DNA from 3 places in the Enterobacter sp. 6722112 genome. Region 2 is predicted to be linked to each of the others. Evidence: predicted binding sites of a transcription regulator. Region 2 holds the regulator's gene; each other region holds the start of a gene.

Region 1 (6,181 bases), 2.5 Mb from region 2:
TGTAGCTTTTACAACAACTAACCTTAACTCAAATACTTAAGCTCCAGAGCGAAAGGCATCATGAGCACACCGATCAAACGGCTAGAAATCATTAAAAATGCCATTGAGCTGGAAGATGACGACATCATCCGGAGCCAGCTGAAACGTCTCAAAGAGGAAGCCTTTGACGATGAACTCCTGTCCATCGTCGCGGCGCTTGAGCAGAAAAATTATACCGCAGCCCTTCGCGCTATCACCGCCTGGCTGCAAAGCCAGCGCGCCGTTACCCCGTGGCGTGACCCACAGCTGGCGGCCAGCAAGCTGGAGCTGAAAGCCCTGGAAGAGCGTCTGCGCGATCTGATTGATCGCCGTAACGCCCGGGTACAGCAGCTAGATGAGTTCAACGATCTCTATTTCTCCCGCCTCGGGCCGTTGATGCAGCAGATCCTCGCCCTGCGTAAAACGCTGGCGGAGCTTAACCTGCGTCGTCAGCAGGCGGAGACGCGTCGTCGGGAAGAGGATTACCGCCGCTGCCAGGACTATATGGCGCAGGCCGTAGAGGTTCTGACAACGCTCACCCGGCGCTGGCGAGATCTGCCTGCGGATTCCGTTCAGGCGGCAGAGGCGCGCAAACATCTTCAGCAGCAAAGCAATCTGATTGCCAACCTGCTGGCCGAAGCAATGGAGCTGGAGACCGGTTTAACGCGTGAAGAAGAGCCGGCACGTCAGGCGCGCGATGAGGCCAACGAAGAGTACAAGAAGTATCGCGAACAGCATCATGATGCCGAAGTTCGCCTGCGTAAAGGCAAGGATCTCTCAGAAGAGGATCGGAACGAGCTGAAGCGGCTCTGGCGTCAGGCGAGCAAGCTATGCCACCCGGATCTGGTTGCCGATGATTTAAAAGAGGAAGCCAACAGGATGATGGTGCAACTCAACCAGGCCAAACAGCGCGGCGACGTGAAGGCCATTCGCTCGCTGGTCGCCCGTCTGCAACAAGGATTCGAACCAATGATGGCGAGCGACAGGCTGAACGACCTTGAACGTATTCGTAAAAAGATGGCGCAGGTGCGTGAGCAAATCGACACCCTGGTGAACGAGCTGGCAGAGCTGGAGAAGGAAGAGTCCTGGCTGCTCGTCTCGTCGCTCAGCAATATGGAAGCCTACTTTGCCCAGCAGGAGAAAGCGCTGAAAGAGGTATGCGCCTCGCTCGAACATCAGGTGAGCGAAGCGCAGCTGGATCCCGCTGCCTGATTATTTGGCGTGCCAGTACGCGCTGGCACGCACCAGCTGCGGGTCAATTGCGTCGCTTTCAAACTGACGGCTCAGGCGTTTCACCACCTTCCCCTCCCCGGTCAGCCAGATAAAGTAATCCTCTTCCGGCACGGCCAGCGCGGCAAGATGGTCGGCCATCGCCTGCTCGTTGTGGCCGATAACCCAGGTGATGTTGAACCCGCTCAGGTGTGCCAGATAGTCCTGATACGCCGCATCGCCCACGGTGACGATGGCGTGGATCGCCGGGCGAACAGGCAGTTTTGCGATGCCTTCTAAACGGCGGCGCAGCGCGGGCATCCCCGACTCGTCGCACACGTACAGCTGCCAGGCGTAATCTTCCGGCACCACCAGCGAACCGCGCGGCCCGCCGATGGTCAGCTTGTCGCCCACCTTAGCCTCTACCGCCCAGTTGCTGGCAATGCCGCCATCATGAACGAAGAAATCGAGCGCCAGCTCATGTTTTTCGTCATCGTACAGCGGGGTATAGTCACGTGCCTGCGGACGCGTGCCGTCGCCCCAGTCGATGCCTTCATCGGTCACCACAGGCGGCACGAAAGTGGTGCCCGGTGCCGGGAAAAAGACTTTGGTATGGTCGTCAAAGCCGCGAGAGCTAAAGCCCTCCAGCGCCTCGCCGCCTAGCACAATGCGCTGAAATCCTGCGCTGACTCGCTCAGTGCGCAGCACGTTCAGCTCACGAAAACGCAGGTCATTGCGGACACGTTGAGGGTAACGGGTAGATGCCATGTTGATGCCCTTCTCAGGTGAATACGATATATCGGAATGAATTTTTAATGATAATGATTGCTATTAACTAAGAAATCAAGATTTTTTAGATTACATCTGAATATATCTTAGATATAGTTTAGATATATCAAATTGAGGGAAAAACATGCGACACGAACACGACGGCGGCGGACGCCGGCCACGATTTTTTGGTCATGGCGATTTGCGGCTGGTGATCCTGGATATCCTGACCCGCAACGCGAGCCATGGTTACGAGCTGATTAAAGAGATCGAAAACCTGACGCAGGGACATTACACGCCTAGCCCTGGCGTGATCTACCCGACGCTGGATTACTTGCAGGATCAGGCGCTTATCACTATTACCGAAGAAGAGAACGGCCGGAAGCGGATTGCGATTAATGCCGCCGGACAGCAATGGCTGGATGACAACCGGGAACAGCTGGAGCAGATCCAGACGCGTATCAAGGCGCGCTCCGTCGGGTTCCAGCTGCGCAAAAACCCGCAGATGAAGCGGGCGCTGGATAACTTCAAAGCGGTACTGGATCTGAAGGTTAATCAGGGAGAGCTCAGCGACGCGCAGTTGAAACAGATTATCGGCGTGATTGACCGCGCGGCGCTGGAGATCTCCCAGCTGGATTAAGCCAGCACGCCGTCGCTCACGCGGAACACCCGGACCAGCTCTTTCAGGTGCATCGCCTGTTCGTTAAGGGATGCCGCCGCCGCAACGGACTCCTCCACCAGCGCGGAGTTCTGCTGGGTGGTGGCGTCTATCAGGCCAATCGCGCTGTTGATCTGCGAGATGCCTTCCGTCTGTTCATGGCTGGCCTGGCGAATCTCACGCAGGATTACGTCCATCTCCTCCACGTTGCCGACCATGCCGTTGATAAGCCCGCTGGCTTTCTCCACAAGGTTCATGCCGTCCTGCGTCTGGCTTGTGGAGCTTTCAATCAGCTGGCGGATCTCACTCGCAGATGTTGCACTTTTCTGCGCGAGCTGGCGTACCTCGCCCGCCACCACCGCAAAGCCGCGACCATGCTCACCCGCGCGCGCCGCTTCGACCGCCGCGTTTAGCGCCAGAATATTAGTCTGGAAGGCAATGGCGTCGATCAGGTCGATAATGTCGGACATCCTGTTCGATGTTCCGTTAATCAGGCGCATCTTGCTGGTGACCTGCTTCATCATCTCGCCGTTGTTTTTGACCACGGCAGCCGCATCGGCAGACAGGTTCGTCGCTTCTCCGGTGTGGGACGCGGTGTTCTTCACCGTAGCGGTGATCTGCTCCATCGACGCGGCCGTTTGTTCAACGGAACTGGCCTGCTCCTCCGTGCGGGCAGCCAGATCCTGGTTTCCCGCGACAATCTGCGCGGCGGCGCTGGAGATGTTTTCCGATCCGGTTTGCACCTGCTGCACAATCTCCAGCAGGCGCGTTTTCATCTCCATCAGTGCGGTGAGTAGCAGTCCGGTTTCATCTTTACCGTGCGAGATAATGCTGCCGGTGAGATCGCCATCGGCAATGGCCTCCGCAAAATTCACCGCGTCGTTCAGCGGTCGGGTAATGGATCGCACAATGAACCAGCCAGTCAGGCTGGCTGCCGCGACGCTGAAAAGCGTAATCAGGACCAGCAGGAGACGATTGGTGCGGAAATCGCCTTCCACCTGCTCGCCCGCACTCTGCATTTCATGGTCCTGGATCGCAATCAGCGCCTGCACTTTCGCTTTATAGGACTGTTGCAGATTCAGGGTGTTGGTCATCATTTCGTTTATCGCGCCCGCACGGTCGTTATTCTGCACGGCCTGCAAAATGCGGTAGCGCGAGTCAAGATATTGCTGGCGTACGCCGTGGATATCGGCCAGCACCTGTTGGGATTTTTTATCCTTGAGAGCGTTGTCCAGCTCGCTCAGGATTGAGGAGATGCGCTCGCTGATCGCCTTCAGACGCTGCTCTGATTGCGCCGTGTACGTCCCCTGTTCGTCCAGCAGCATGAGCTGCTGCGTGCTTATAAATTCCTGGAAGTTGTCGATTAACTGGTTCGCTTTTACCGTCGTTGGATAGTCGCTGGTAAGGATGGTTTGCATTCCATTGTTTGCCCGATTCAGGCTCATCAGAGACAAGCTTGCGCTGACGACCATCAGGACAATAAATAATCCAAACGCCAGAAATAATTTCGTGCCGATCTTTACGTCATGTATGAACATATTTACCCCATCGATGTGATTATTTCTCAGACGATCGCTGTTATCGACAGGAAACACGCTAACTTTATGACTTTGATCGTTTTTTTATTTTTCACTCTCAATGAATCTGGATTGTAACAATTAAAAACCGGGCGCTTTTTTTAGTTACTTAATATTTCATTAACAACATAACTTATTCTGAAAAACAAAAAAGCCGTTTATCCCGGAGGAATAAACGGCTTTATCGAAGCATACATTTCTTAATGCAGCACGGTAACCGCATCTTCAAGGCGTCCGGCCCGGTGCTTAACCATCGCGGAAATCTGCGCGCTCTCTTCGACCAGGTCAGCATTTTTCTGCGTAATGCTGTCCAGCTCTGCCACAGCACGGGTCAGCTCTGTCAGGCCTGTCGCCTGCTCTGAGGTGGCGTGACTGATCTGCGCGATGAGCTGCGTGACGTTTTTCACCTGCTCGACAATATCATCCATAGTACGTCCCGCGGCGTGGACCTGCTCGGCGCCCGACTGCACTTTGCTGGCGCTGGCGTCGATCAGCTTGCGAATATCGTTAGCCGCGTTCGCGCTGCGGCTGGCAAGATGACGCACTTCGCCCGCCACCACCGCAAAGCCTTTCCCCTGCTCGCCCGCGCGTGCCGCCTCAACCGCAGCGTTCAGCGCCAGAATATTGGTCTGGAAGGCGATGTCATTGATAAGCGAGGTAATAGAGCCAATGCGCTGGGTACTGTCGGCAATGTCATCCATGGTTTTCACCACGGTCTGCATCACGGTGCCCCCCTGCGTGGCCGCGCTGCTGGCGGCCATCGATAGCTTGTCGACTTCGGCTGCGGTCTCAGAGTTACTCTGCACCGACGCCGCCATCTGGTTCATTGTTGCCACGGTCTGCTGCACGTTAGCCACGGTCTGGCGCGTGCGGTCGTTGAGATCTTCATTGCCCTGCGCCAGCCTGTCGCTGCCGTCGCGCACGCTCACCACCTGGCTGGAGACGTCGTTGATCAGCCAGCGGCACATCAGCCCCAGCTGTCCGACGGCCCGCAGCGTTAGCCCCAGTTCATCGCTGCGGTTAAGATGCTGCACGCTGTTACGCTCTCCGGTAGCGACCCTGAGCGCCTGCCGTGCGACGTTTTCCACCGGGCGGACAATCTGTTGCTCAAACACCAGGGTGCCAAGCAGCATCACCACGGCTGCCGCCACCAGCGAAGCCCAGCCCGCGGCACTGGCAACAAGCGTTGCGGCCATCACCGCGAAAAGTACCGCCATTACGCTACGCACGCGCCAGCGCAGCGGCATCGCCGGTAGTTTGCCGAGCCAGCCTTTGCGCACCACCAGCCCTTTATGAATGCGTTTTTTGCAGCGTCCTTCGTTGAGCGCCTTATAAAGCGGCTCCACCGCGGCGACCTCGTCCTGCGTGGCGCGGGTACGAATGGACATATAGCCCGTCATCTGGCCGTTACGCACCATTGGTACCGCATTGGCACGTACCCAATAGTGATCGCCATTTTTACGTCGGTTTTTGACAATCCCGCTCCAGGGTTCGCCCTTTTGCAGCGTGTACCACATGTCGGCAAAAGCCGCTTTCGGCATATCCGGATGACGCACAATGTTGTGCGGTTGCCCGAGCAGCTCCTGGAGCGTAAAGCCGCTCACTTGCACAAAGGTGTCGTTAGTGTGGGTCATGTAGCTGTGGAGGTCGGTGGTCGACATAAGCGTGGTGTCATCGTCCAGCGGATATTCATTCTGGGTGACATAGTCAGGAGAGGACATAGTGAGCATCCCTTGCAGGTTATTTGAATGTTAATTTTGTGGCTTATGTTTTTTCGGCGATAAAAAATTTATCTTTAGTTGTTAAATATGATTGAGATCGCAAATCTCGGTTAAACCGCACTTTTCGTACGTTTTTCTAATTAATTGATTTAAAATACTTTCGGCATGAAACTACCTACAAAGCATGATACCCCGGTGCACACTTAAGGCGCATTCCCTGCCCTGGAGCA
Region 2 (6,181 bases):
AACAATAATTCTCCCATCGTACTGGTTCACGGCCTGTTTGGTAGCCTGGATAATCTGGGTGTGCTTGCGCGCGATTTAGTGGCCGATCACGCGATCCTCCAGGTTGATATGCGCAATCACGGTCTTTCTGGGCGCTCGGAGGAGATGACCTACGCAGCCATGGCGCAGGATCTGCGGGACACCCTCGATGCGAATAATATCCAGAAAGCGACGCTTATCGGGCATTCAATGGGCGGCAAAGCGGTGATGGCGCTCACTGCGCTGGCCCCTGAGCGAATTTCCGGGCTGGTGGTCATCGACGTTGCGCCCGTCAATTACGACGTTCGCCGTCACGATGAGATTTTTGCCGCCATCAATGCGGTCACCGAAGCGGGTGTCGCAACCCGCCAGCAGGCGGCTGCCGTTATGCGTGAGCATCTTGATGAGGAAGGCGTGGTCCAGTTCCTGCTGAAATCGTTTGTTGACGGACAATGGCGCTTTAACGTCCCGGTATTGTGGGATCAGTATTCGCATATTGTGGGCTGGGAAACCGTCCCCGCCTGGCCGCACCCTACCCTTTTTATTCGCGGCGGCAACTCCCCTTACGTCACTGATGCATACCGTGACACGCTGCTGGCGCAATTCCCGCAGGCTCGCGCTCACGTTATTGCGGGTGCCGGGCACTGGGTACACGCGGAAAAACCGGATGCCGTCCTGCGCGCCATTCGCCGCTATCTTACTGATACAGCGAATTGATTAAAAAGCCAGCGACCGGAAGACGACGGGCTTCCAGTCGTTGGCGTGTGGATTTGGGTGATGTATGATGGCGCGCTTATCGCCCGGGCATTAGCAGGGCGGCGTGTTTCCCCCGAAGTCTCAGAATCATGGCCAAAGAACAAACGGACCGTACGACACTAGATCTGTTCGCGAATGAGCGTCGACCGGGACGACCGAAAACGAATCCGCTTTCGCGCGATGAACAGCTGCGTATCAATAAACGCAACCAGCTTAAACGCGATAAAAATCGTGGGCTTAAGCGTGTCGAACTGAAGCTGAATGCCGATGCCGTCGATGCGCTTAACGAGTTAGCTGACGCGCGCAACATCAGCCGCAGCGAACTGATCGAAGAGATGCTGATCGCCCAGCTTGAGACGTTACGCGGCAAGGCGTGAGTCAGAAAATCCCCAATATTACCTTTTTCATGTAGCACAGAGTGCAGTCCTGCGTGATAGCTGTTTCCGCAGGGTTGCCTGTTCTGCTATTATTGCCCTTATCCGTGGACAATTTGCGCCACCATACCATTAAGTTTCAAGAGGTTATTTTACTCATGGCAATCATCGGCATTTTCTTTGGCAGTGATACCGGCAATACTGAAAATATCGCAAAAAACATTCAAAAACAGCTCGGTAAAGACGTTGCTGATGTGCATGACATCGCCAAGAGCAGCAAAGAAGATCTCGAGGGCTATGACATCCTGCTGCTGGGCATCCCGACCTGGTACTACGGTGAAGCACAGTGTGACTGGGACGATTTCTTCCCGACGCTGGAAGAAGTAGACTTCAACGGCAAGCTGGTTGCCCTGTTTGGCTGTGGCGATCAGGAAGACTATGCTGAGTATTTCTGTGATGCGCTGGGCACTATTCGCGACATCATTGAGCCACGCGGTGCGGCGATCGTCGGTCACTGGCCAACGGCGGGTTACCATTTCGAAGCGTCCAAAGGTCTGGCAGATGACGATCACTTCGTTGGCCTGGCCATTGATGAAGACCGTCAGCCAGAGCTGACCGCTGAGCGTGTAGAAAAATGGGTTAAGCAGGTTCGTGAAGAGCTGAACCTGGACGATATCCTTAACGCCTGATATCCCTGCGGCGCAACTCCGGTTGCGCCCGTTTTCCAGGTAAAACCGATTAAATTAATTGCTACAAACTTTTAACTTTTTCGCCCAGACCTGTACAATATCCCCCTGGTAAAAAGTGGGTGCCATCGAACAAGTTTGTTGGTGATACCACGTTTTTATAAGCATACTTTGCTTGAGACTTGCAGTTTTCATTTAGCCATGGCAGTTCTATAATGAGACGCATTATCCCAAGTGCATTTTCTGTCACTTCTTCTTTTGAAGTGAATCGTTTAGCAACAGGACAGATTCCGCATGACTGACAACAATACCGCATTAAAGAAAGCTGGCCTGAAAGTAACGCTTCCTCGGTTAAAAATCCTTGAAGTGCTTCAGGGGCCAGACAATCACCATGTCAGTGCGGAAGACCTTTATAAGCGTCTTATCGATATGGGTGAAGAGATTGGGCTGGCAACCGTCTATCGTGTGCTGAACCAGTTTGATGACGCGGGCATTGTTACTCGTCATAATTTCGAAGGCGGTAAATCCGTGTTCGAGCTGACTCAGCAGCATCACCACGATCACCTGATCTGCCTCGACTGTGGCAAGGTCATTGAATTTAGCGATGATTCCATTGAATCACGCCAGCGTGAAATCGCCGCCCGTCATGGCATCCGCCTGACCAACCACAGCCTGTACCTGTACGGTCACTGCGCTGAAGGCGATTGCCGCGAAGACGACCACGCGCACGACGCGAAATAATATCGTGTTCATACTCTGAGCCAGCCGTAAGGTTGGCTTTTTTTTGCCTGAAAAAAGTCCGGTGGCGCTGCGCTTACCGGGCCTACGGGCTGTGACACCGTTGTAGGCCCGGTAAGCGCAGCGCCACCGGGCATAAAGCAACTTATTTATTGTTATTGCGAATCTCGTCCCAGATCTTATCGCAACGCTTCGCCACTTCCTGATCGTTACCGCTTTTCCGCGCCTGGATACAGGCCTGGTAATCCATCACGCGAACATTTTCCTGCGTCGCAAACTGCTCATGCGCTTTCTCTTTTTTCAGCACATTCAGCACGCTCTGGCAGGCTTCAATCTTCTCTGGCGATCCTTGTGCTGTATTGATGCAGGCGCTATACGCCTCCTTCAGACGGGAGTCTTCTTTCTGCGCCTGATCCTGCGCACACGCCACCAGCCCCGATGCCAGCAGCGCAACGATTACCATTTTTTTCATCATATGCAGTCTCCATGCAGGCGGGATTTCGCCCGCCTGCGTATTCATCAGAAGATTGTGAATGGCGCAATGACCATGAATTTCACGTCACGTTCATCCTGGAAGATGTTGCCGTAACCGCCCGCGTAGCTCGGGATATCGGAGTGGTTGTCATACTGGGTGAAGTGCAGTTTGAACATCGTGCCTTTCGCACGGCCCTCCTGAAGGGTGTAAATCGCATCCAGACTGTATGAAGACTCTTTCAGACGGTAATTCGGATCGTAGTAGGCGTCTGGCGTAGCCATATCTGCTGGCTTCGCGTCCCAGGCGTACGCGTAGGACGCACCCACTGCCCAGCCAGGCAGGTTCCAGTTCTTCAGGTCATACATTGCGCCGAAGAAGACCGCCTTTTCGCCGTCGGCGTTGAAGTCAGAGCGGTTATCCCACCAGATATCCAGACGACCATTGGAAGAGGCGTAGGTTGGCGTCATACGTTGCAGGAAGTAGCCCTGCTGCCCTTCTGCCTTGACCCATGTTCCCTCCAGACGTAAATCAACCTGACCTACCTTGTAGCCGAAGGTCAACGCCTGTAACCACGCGGTGCCGTCATAGATATCATTTACGCTGCCATCACTGACTTTGTCGCGCGTACCGTAGAACTGATAGCTGGTGCTCAGCGGGCTACCCGCGATATCAAATTTGTAGCTGGCTTTAGCAAAGTACTGATCGATATAGCCTTCAGCCTGACCAAAAGCAGCTTCCAGCACCAGATCGTTTTTGAAGTCGTACTTCGCCCCCAGCGAGTGGAGATAATCAACTTTGGTTTTTTTATCATTCTGATAGAACTTGTCCATCTCAATGTGCCACGGCGCTTTGTACTCGTTGGTCCACATATAGGAGAAGCTCAACGCCCCCGCATCGCCGTAGTCAAAATTAGCACCGGCTTCCGCACCCTGATAGGTACCTGGCATAAAGCTCCAGTGCGGTGCTAACAGCGTCTGGCCGGTTGGCTGGATATAACCTCCACGCGCCCAGACCGGACCATATTTGAATTTTGCAGCCGCTTTATACAGGCTGATTCCGCTTTTATCGCCGGACCAGTCTTCGTCGTAGGCTTTATTGCTGGAGGAGAACGCAATTTCGTTCGGATGGCCGCTGTCGCCATTTTCGGCCATTTCAATTGCGGTGAACGCTGCAATATCGATCCCGAACATATCGGCGGCATATCCCGACTGGAAATCAAGGTTAGCGTTCCAGGTCGAGTGAGAAAGGTTGGTTTTGTATTTATCTTCAGTGACGTCTTTACGGTCACGCTCACGCTGCCAGTAATAAATACCGCCCGTGAGGGTGGAATCTTCGATGAAACCTGCTGCTTTTGCCTCTGGCGCAACCACCAGGCCCGACATTGCTGTCACACCGGCGATAGCCAGCGCCAGCGCACTACGTTTGCCACTGAACGTACGCATAGATTATTCCTCTTTGACGAATTAAAACGCCTTAAACGGCGAAAAACAGAAAAGACCAAGTGGTCAGGGGTAGTCAGAAATACCCTCGAATTAACTACCGTCTTTAGGTTATTTTTCGCGACGCGAATTATCAATGCTTTTAATCAGGCAAAAGTCAGGATTATGACGAAGAGCACATATTTCGTAGTGCTTTGTAACATTTACCGGGAAGCAAGTACTGGCGGGGGAATACGCTAATTTTCAGTAAGTAACATTGATATTGTGAATATATTTTTCAGCGTTTCTGTTTTTGGAAAACAACAAACTTTTTTAAATAAAATAAGTAGCACCACATTGACCTGGAATGTTGGCTTTAATTCATCATCCCGATGCTTAACGACATGATCGTTAAATAAAAAAACGCCGCATTATGCGGCGTTTGTTTCTCATTGACCATGCCAGCGTGATTATTCGCCGATCTTAGTCCAGGTATCACGCAGACCGACGGTACGGTTAAATACCGGTTTTTCCGCCGTGCTGTAACGGCTGTCCAGGCAGAAGTAACCCTCACGTTCAAACTGGAACGCTTTACCGGCTTCAGCGGCTTTCAGAGACGGCTCGGCATACCCCTGCTTGATAATCAGCGACTCAGGGTTGATAACCGCCAGGAAGTCCTCCGCAGCGCCTGGGTTAGGTACGCTGAACAGACGATCGTAGAGACGGATCTCAACCGGCAGCGCATGCTGCGCGCTCACCCAGTGGATCACACCTTTCACTTTACGGCCATCCGCCGGATCTTTACTCAGCGTCTCTGCGTCGTACGTACAGAAGATGGTCGTGATGTTACCTTCCGCATCTTTCTCTACGCGCTCGGCTTTGATCACATAGGCGTTACGCAGACGCACTTCTTTGCCCAGCACCAGACGCTTGTACTGCTTGTTCGCTTCTTCGCGGAAGTCGGCGCGATCGATCCAGATTTCACCGCTGAACGGCACGTCGCGGGTGCCCATTTCCGGTTTGTTCGGATGGTTAGGCATCGAGACCAGTTCGCTTCCACCCTGCGGATAGTTTTCGATGACCAGTTTCACTGGATCGATCACTGCCATCGCGCGCGGCGCGTTTTCGTTCAGGTCTTCGCGAATGCAGGATTCCAGAGACGCCATTTCGATGGTGTTGTCCTGCTTGGTAACGCCAATACGTTTGCAGAACTCACGAATGGACGCCGAGGTGTAGCCACGACGACGCAGGCCAGAGATGGTCGGCATACGCGGGTCGTCCCAGCCTTCAACGTGCTTGTCGGTGACCAGCAGGTTCAGCTTACGCTTGGACATCACGGTGTATTCCAGGTTCAGACGAGAGAATTCATACTGACGCGGATGCACAGGAATGGTGATGTTATCCAGCACCCAGTCGTACAGACGACGGTTGTCCTGGAATTCCAGCGTGCACAGAGAGTGCGTAATGCCTTCCAGCGCATCGCTGATGCAGTGGGTGAAGTCGTACATCGGGTAGATGCACCACTTGTTACCGGTCTGGTGGTGTTCAGCGAACTTAATGCGGTACAGCACCGGATCGCGCATCACGATGAACGGAGACGCCATATCGATTTTGGCACGCAGACACGCTTTACCTTCTTCGAAGCCACCGGCACGCATTTTTTCAAACAGCGCCAGGTTCTCTTCCACGCTACGATCGCGGAACGGGCTGTTTTTA
Region 3 (6,181 bases), 740 kb from region 2:
TTGCCAGCGCCATGGATGGCATTTGCAGCAGCGCAACCGCCACCAGCACAACCTGCATTCGTTTCCTGGCCATAAACACCCTCTCGTTATATATGCTTTTATATATCGAATTTTCCAGAAAAATCACCGCAATGACAACCTCCTCAAGCGCGCCGTTGATGCAAGGTTGAATAAAAGGAAATCGGTCTGGGTGGTACATGGTCGACTTAGTCAGATGTTGTCATCCAATTGTGGGCAATAGTTCATGAAACATGCTGCGTAAACTCCTCGTGGCTTTGCGTAGAAGAATCTTGAACTCATTGTCATCAATGTCTTTTGCACAGTTGTAGCCCAACTCGCTATATAGTTAAATATATAGCGATTAAAATAACTTCTGAGGGTTGTATGAATTTGTATATGTTTTATGTCGGCGGAAATGCCGGTAAATCCAATATTGAGGTCCACGACATCCAGTTTGTGGCGGCACGTAAGCCCAATGATGCCTGGCCTGCACTGCGTGAAGCATGGTTTGGTGATAGTGATAAAATTCATATAGACGGCTATAGCCGTATCACGTGGGCCGACGGATACTCTGTCACGCTTTCCCCGGAGCCGCCCCAGACTACGAAGAGATTATTTTTCGTCAATGCGGGTGGTTACAGGCCGGATACGCTTGCAGAACTGCACGAATATGATCTGTCGTCGCCGAAAATGCCCGGCAGGCTAAGGAGAAAGCATTACTAACGCTACTTTGCGGTGTCGATCAACAACATAAGGATAATTTAAAAGAGGTTGATGATTGCCTGTTGCTTGAAAAGGTTGGAGGGTTGTTTATTCATCTGACACCCTGCGATACAGGGCACCGCGATCTTCCAGAGTGGCAGGGATATTTACCGATAGGCGCATGAAACTGCATAAAGAGACGCATCGCTTCAGGATGAAACAGGTCCCCTTTTAGTATTGCTCAGGATTCCCCTCGAGTCTGAGGGCGTCCTGTTCATTGAATATTTACGCTTTTGCGTCTGGCTGTTTTACTGCATATCCAACATACGTCTTCTTTAACTGATCCAATGTTTCCGGCACCAGGCTCGTCCCCCGTTCAAACCGGCACATTATTCGTTACCAGGATGGCAATGGCATGGCGGCCATCGCCGTGTCGTTGCCGCTGGTGGGGCCGAAGCGCATTTCGGAACAGGTGATGGCCAGGATAGAGATAAGCTGATTAGATCAGAATGTGTAACTCATGCTTACCGAGACGCTACGCGGTTCGCCATAGACGGCAGAGTCATCAAGGTATGAGTAGTATTCGCGGTCGAACAGGTTACGAACGTTTGCCTGCACCGCCAGCTGTTTCGTCAGCTGATACTGCGCGAACAAGTCGACGAGCGGATAGCTGCCCTGATAGAGGCGCTGCGTCTCGCCGTCCGGACCGGTGACATCTTTGTACACCTGATTCTGCCAGTTCACGCCGCCGCCTACGGTCAGATCCGGAAGCGTCGGGACGCGGTAACGGCTGAACAGCTTAAGCTGCGTCTGCGGCGCAAAGCTGTTGAAGCGGCCATCTGAATCACGGGCAACATAGCGGGTCGCACTGAAGGTAAGCTGTAGATTGTCGGTAACGGCACCGTTCACCTCAAATTCCGCGCCTTTGCTCACTGCGCCTTTGGTTGCGCGATAAGCTTGTTCGCTGGATCCATTAACGAATACCCCGCTGATTTCCTCCCCCGCGTTCTCCTGTTCTATGCGGAATACGGCAACGTTGGTGGTCAGTCGACCGTCCATCCAGTCTGCCTTCAGGCCGGTTTCATAATTTTTACCGGTGACGGGAGAGAGCCATGCACCCTCTTTCGTGCGTTTGGTTTGCGGGGCAAAAATTGAGGTATAGCTGGCGTAAGCGGAAAGGCTGTCGTTGATGTCATACACCAGCCCGCCGTAAGGGGTGGTGTTGTATTTACGCATATCGCCGCTGCTGCCATCTGAGCTGTACTGGGTATAACGTGCGCCAACGATTAGCGACAACGGATCCGCCAGCGACAGGCGTGCCGCCGTATACGCCGATTTTTGCCGCACGATATCATCCGCATTTTGATACCAGTCGCCCCACTCCGGCTCGGCCACGCTGCCGTCCCAGCTGTTGTTGAAGATGCCAATCTGAGCACTGTCCATTGGCCCGTCTTTGCTGAAGGTAGCATTGTGCTGTCGGCTATAGTTGGCTCCGGCCATCAGCTGATGTTGACGCCCGAGAAGTTCAAAAGGCCCGCTGGCGTAGGCATCAAAGGCGTCCAGAGTGCGCTTGCCGCGATCCTTACTACCCCAGCCTGATGCGTCTTTTCCGGTGGTGGCGTCCGGATTGCCCATCACATAAAGCAGGGTATCATTGAACGTTTGCTCGCCGTGGGTTCCATTGAAACGCACCGACCAGCCGTTATCCCAGTTGTGGGTGAGGTTAGCAAAAACTTTACGCGACTCAACGGAGTATCCCGTCCAGTCTGCCGAGGTATTGACGTTGCGATCGTAATGGGTACGGCTGCCGTTACTGTACAGGCTGGGTAATCCGCCCCAGGTCGGGTTGGCTGTGTTTGTTTGCTGATAGTCCCAGCCCAGCGAGGCCGTCGTGTGTTCCGTTACATCGCCTTCAATGACGCCATAGAGAAATTTCTTGCGCTTGCCATATCTGTCAAGCCAGCTGTCCTGATCCTGATAACCTGCCACGACGCGCCCACGCAGGCTGCCGTCGGAATTGAGGGGCGCGGAGATGTCGCCCACATAACGCTGTTTGTTCCAGCTTCCGTAACTTGCGCTGACGTTGCCCCTGAAGGTTTTACTGTCGGCACGTTTACGCACCATGTTCACCGTTGCTCCCGGATCGCCAGCGCCGGTCATCAGGCCGTTTGCGCCACGCACAATCTCTATACGATCATAAATGGCAGTATCTTCCTGCGCATCGCCAAAATTCCACGCGTCGCCCATTGATGTGGGGATCTCATCGTAGGCGAAATTGGTGATTTCAAAGCCGCGGGAAAAGTAGCTGGAACGCTCGCTATCAACCTGCTGCGACGAAACGCCGGTGGCATTGGTAAGTACCTGGTCAATGGTTTGCAGGTCTTGATCCTGCATACGCTGGCGCGTCACGACGCTGCCTGACTGGGGGATATCGCGCGGGGTCAGCAGCATTTTGGTGCCTGAACGCGTGGTTTTTACCGCATAATCCTGCTGCGAGTCGGCGCTCCCGTTCCCGTCACCGTAGACAACCATCTCTTGTTCTTGCGTATTTTCATCCGCCTGTGCCGGGTGCATGACGGCGGACATTGCCAGCGCAAGCAGTGAAAGTGAGAAGGAAGCAGGAATTAACCCTGCGGGCGCTTTCGCGCGATTAGCCCTGCCATTAAAAATCATCATGTTACCTGTCTGTTGTTGTCGTTATGTGCAAATCATTCATCCAAATAAGAATGGAAATGATAATTATTTGCTTTATTATGCACAGGTAATTTTGTAAGTTAAATGTAAATAAATGTATATTTATCAAAATCAGCGCGGCTCGCGCATGACAGGAACAAAAAATGAACACATTCCATTGGCTAAAAGGAAAGACATGGGGCTTAAGCATTCTTACCGCGGCGTTAACCCTGAGCGCAACGGCGTCAGCAGCCCTCCCGGGTTCGGCTGAGCTCAAGCAGCGCGAACTCGCTGACGGTCTGTATGAGATGGTTTACTCCCCAACGGCAAACGCGTTGTACGTTGCGAGCGCACAGAGTTTCAAAAACGTCAACGGCGGGGTGCTCTATAAACTGGATCCCACAACGCTTGCCACGCAAGGTGAAACCCACACCGACCTGAAAAACTTCGGCATGGCAGCGGACGATAATGGCAAGGTCTACTACACCACCAACACCCTTGATGGCGGGGTATCGAAAGTGGACGTGCAAAGCGGCAAGGTGCTACAGCGCCTGATGTTTGAAGGCAAAGACAAGGATGGCGACCCGGTTGGTGCGCGTGAAATCCTCTTCCACAAGGGACAACTGTTTATCGGTGGCGTTGCCGACCCTGGGTTTATCTCCGTGGTTGATGCCAACACCATGACGCTAAAAGCCCGAATCGAAAATGCCGGGAAATGGGTGACGGGGATTATTTATTCGCCGCTGACAGACCGCCTTTATGCCGCCAATGGCGGCGGTGAAATTCTGGTGATTCACCCGGAGACGTATAAAATCGAACAGCGCTGGACGCCGGGAGATAAAAAAGCGTATTTGTTCCTGAATATGGCAGAAGATCCGGCCACCGGGCGCCTGTTCGTGACTGATGATTCAAAAGCCAAAACCACACTGGTATTTGATGAGCGCAGCGGGAAAGTTATCAAGCGTCTTAAAGGCGATGCGCTGGGAATAAAGTTTAACGCTGAGCGCAACGAAATTTTCATCACTCAGCGCGAATCCAGGAAGGTGTTGCAGCTTGACGCCGGGAGCTATGCTGTGAAAAACAGCTGGACGTTCACCAGCCATCCCAACAGTCTTCTGGTAACACCGGACGGTAAAACGTTATACGTAACCGTGAAGCAGGACTTCAATGACGACAACACGACGAAAGGCCCGGATAGTGTGGTTCGTATTTCATTAAATTAAACAATATACAGCCATCCTGTGAGGGATGGCTGACTTATAAACGTGGACGCTGAAGCAGTATCTTTAGTCCGGCCAACGGATAAAGCCGGGTTAAAGCGCCAGATGTTCTAAAGTCGCGGGGATCCTTACTGGGTAAAAGTAAAGGTGTAGCTACGTGAAGCTGACCCCTATCCTCCTGCAAATTTCGCAGAATTAAGGATTCATTTTGGGAAAGAAAAAACCGGGCCTCGCGCCCGGTTCTGTTCCCACACTAAAAAAGCCTTACGCACTCAATCCGCGATTCTCCAGCATCGGTTCGATCTTCGGATCGTGCCCGCGCCAGTTCCGGTAAAGTTCAGCTAAATCAGTGCTGTTGCCGCGGGACAAAATCGCCTCGCGGAATTTCTGTCCGTTCACGCGCGTCAAACCGCCCTGCTCGACAAACCACTGGTAGCCATCGTCCGCCAGCATCTGCGTCCAGAGATAGGCGTAATAGCCCGCCGCGTAGCCGCCGCCGAAGATGTGGGCGAAATAGCTGCTGCGATAGCGCGGCGGTACGGCTGGAAGATCCAACCCCTCTTTTTTCAACGCGGCGGCTTCAAAGGCTTCTACGTCTTCAACGGGCTCCTGAATGCCGTGCCAGTTCATATCCAGCAGCGCGGCGCTCAATAGCTCCGTCATGTCATAACCCTTATTAAACTGGGTCGCATTGAGCATTTTTTCCCGCAGCGCATCCGGCATCGGTTCGCCGGTTTGATAATGACGAGCAAAGTGCGCAAACACCTGGGGATGGCTGGCCCAGTGTTCATTGATTTGCGAAGGAAATTCAACGAAATCACGTGGCGTGTTGGTGCCTGAAAGCGTGGCATAGCGCTGGCTGGCAAACAGGCCATGCAGGGTATGGCCAAACTCGTGGAACAGGGTAATCACATCATCCCAGGAGATTAGCGCGGTCTGCCCGTTCGCCGGTTTTTGATAGTTGCAGACGTTATAAATCACCGGACGCGCGGCAAACTCATAAGACTGCTCAACAAAATTCCCCATCCACGCGCCGCCCGCTTTGGAATCACGCGCGAAAAAGTCGCCGTAGAACAGCGCCATGCCTTCACCCGTGTGGTCGAAAATCTCCCACACGCGAACATCCGGGTGGTAAACCGGAATATCGAAACGCTCGACAAAGCGGATACCGAACAGCTGCGTGGCGGTCCAGAATACGCCATCTTCCAGCACGGTATTGAGCGCGAAATAGGGTTTGATCTGCGACTCATCCAGCGCGTATTTCGCTGAGCGCACACGTTCGGCATAAAACGCCCAGTCCCAGGCCTGTACCGTAAAACCACCCTGCTCGTCGTCGATGACCTTCTGAATATCCGCCTGCTCCAGCGCGGCCCTGCCGCGTGCCGCAGGAACTATCCCGCGCATGAATTCGAGCGCGGCTTCCGGCGTTTTCGCCATCTGATCGGCAATGCTCCAGCTCGCATAGTTGTCAAAGCCGAGCAGCTGCGCCTGTCTTGCCCGCAACGCGGTAAGCCGACGGATCAGCTCGCGCGTATCGTTTTCGTCGCCTTTCTGAGTGCGTTCCCAGCCCGCGCTGAACAACTTTT

What was found. The regulator Fur, encoded in region 2, represses iron uptake genes when iron is present. The targets are predictions, from matches to a motif close to ATAATAATGAGAACNACTATCAA.
Region 1: a site for Fur is predicted at 2,043-2,065, ahead of AC4OVU_RS18765 (siderophore-interacting protein). Genes of this name have one in related genera too.
Region 3: a site for Fur is predicted at 3,435-3,457, ahead of fhuE (ferric-rhodotorulic acid/ferric-coprogen receptor FhuE). Genes of this name have one in related genera too.

What each region holds. Positions count from the first base shown of each region.
Region 1 covers NZ_JBZWGR010000007.1:3,621,533-3,627,713, forward strand. Annotated here, with positions in the region: gene AC4OVU_RS18760 (coiled-coil domain-containing protein) at 61-1,230, shown strand; gene AC4OVU_RS18765 (siderophore-interacting protein) at 1,231-1,995, opposite strand; gene AC4OVU_RS18770 (PadR family transcriptional regulator) at 2,141-2,635, shown strand; gene AC4OVU_RS18775 (methyl-accepting chemotaxis protein) at 2,632-4,191, opposite strand; gene AC4OVU_RS18780 (methyl-accepting chemotaxis protein) at 4,431-5,951, opposite strand.
Region 2 covers NZ_JBZWGR010000007.1:1,103,076-1,109,256, reverse strand. Annotated here, with positions in the region: gene ybfF (esterase) at 1-735, shown strand, start outside; gene ybfE (LexA regulated protein) at 864-1,151, shown strand; gene fldA (flavodoxin FldA) at 1,307-1,837, shown strand; gene fur (ferric iron uptake transcriptional regulator) at 2,129-2,575, shown strand; gene chiQ (ChiQ/YbfN family lipoprotein) at 2,718-3,044, opposite strand; gene chiP (chitoporin ChiP) at 3,092-4,489, opposite strand; gene glnS (glutamine--tRNA ligase) at 4,936-6,181, opposite strand, start outside.
Region 3 covers NZ_JBZWGR010000007.1:1,847,077-1,853,257, reverse strand. Annotated here, with positions in the region: gene AC4OVU_RS10450 (extracellular solute-binding protein) at 1-58, opposite strand, end outside; partial or broken gene AC4OVU_RS10445 (DUF1543 domain-containing protein) at 385-887, shown strand; gene fhuE (ferric-rhodotorulic acid/ferric-coprogen receptor FhuE) at 1,207-3,375, opposite strand; gene AC4OVU_RS10435 (YncE family protein) at 3,540-4,598, shown strand; gene dcp (peptidyl-dipeptidase Dcp) at 4,860-6,181, opposite strand, start outside.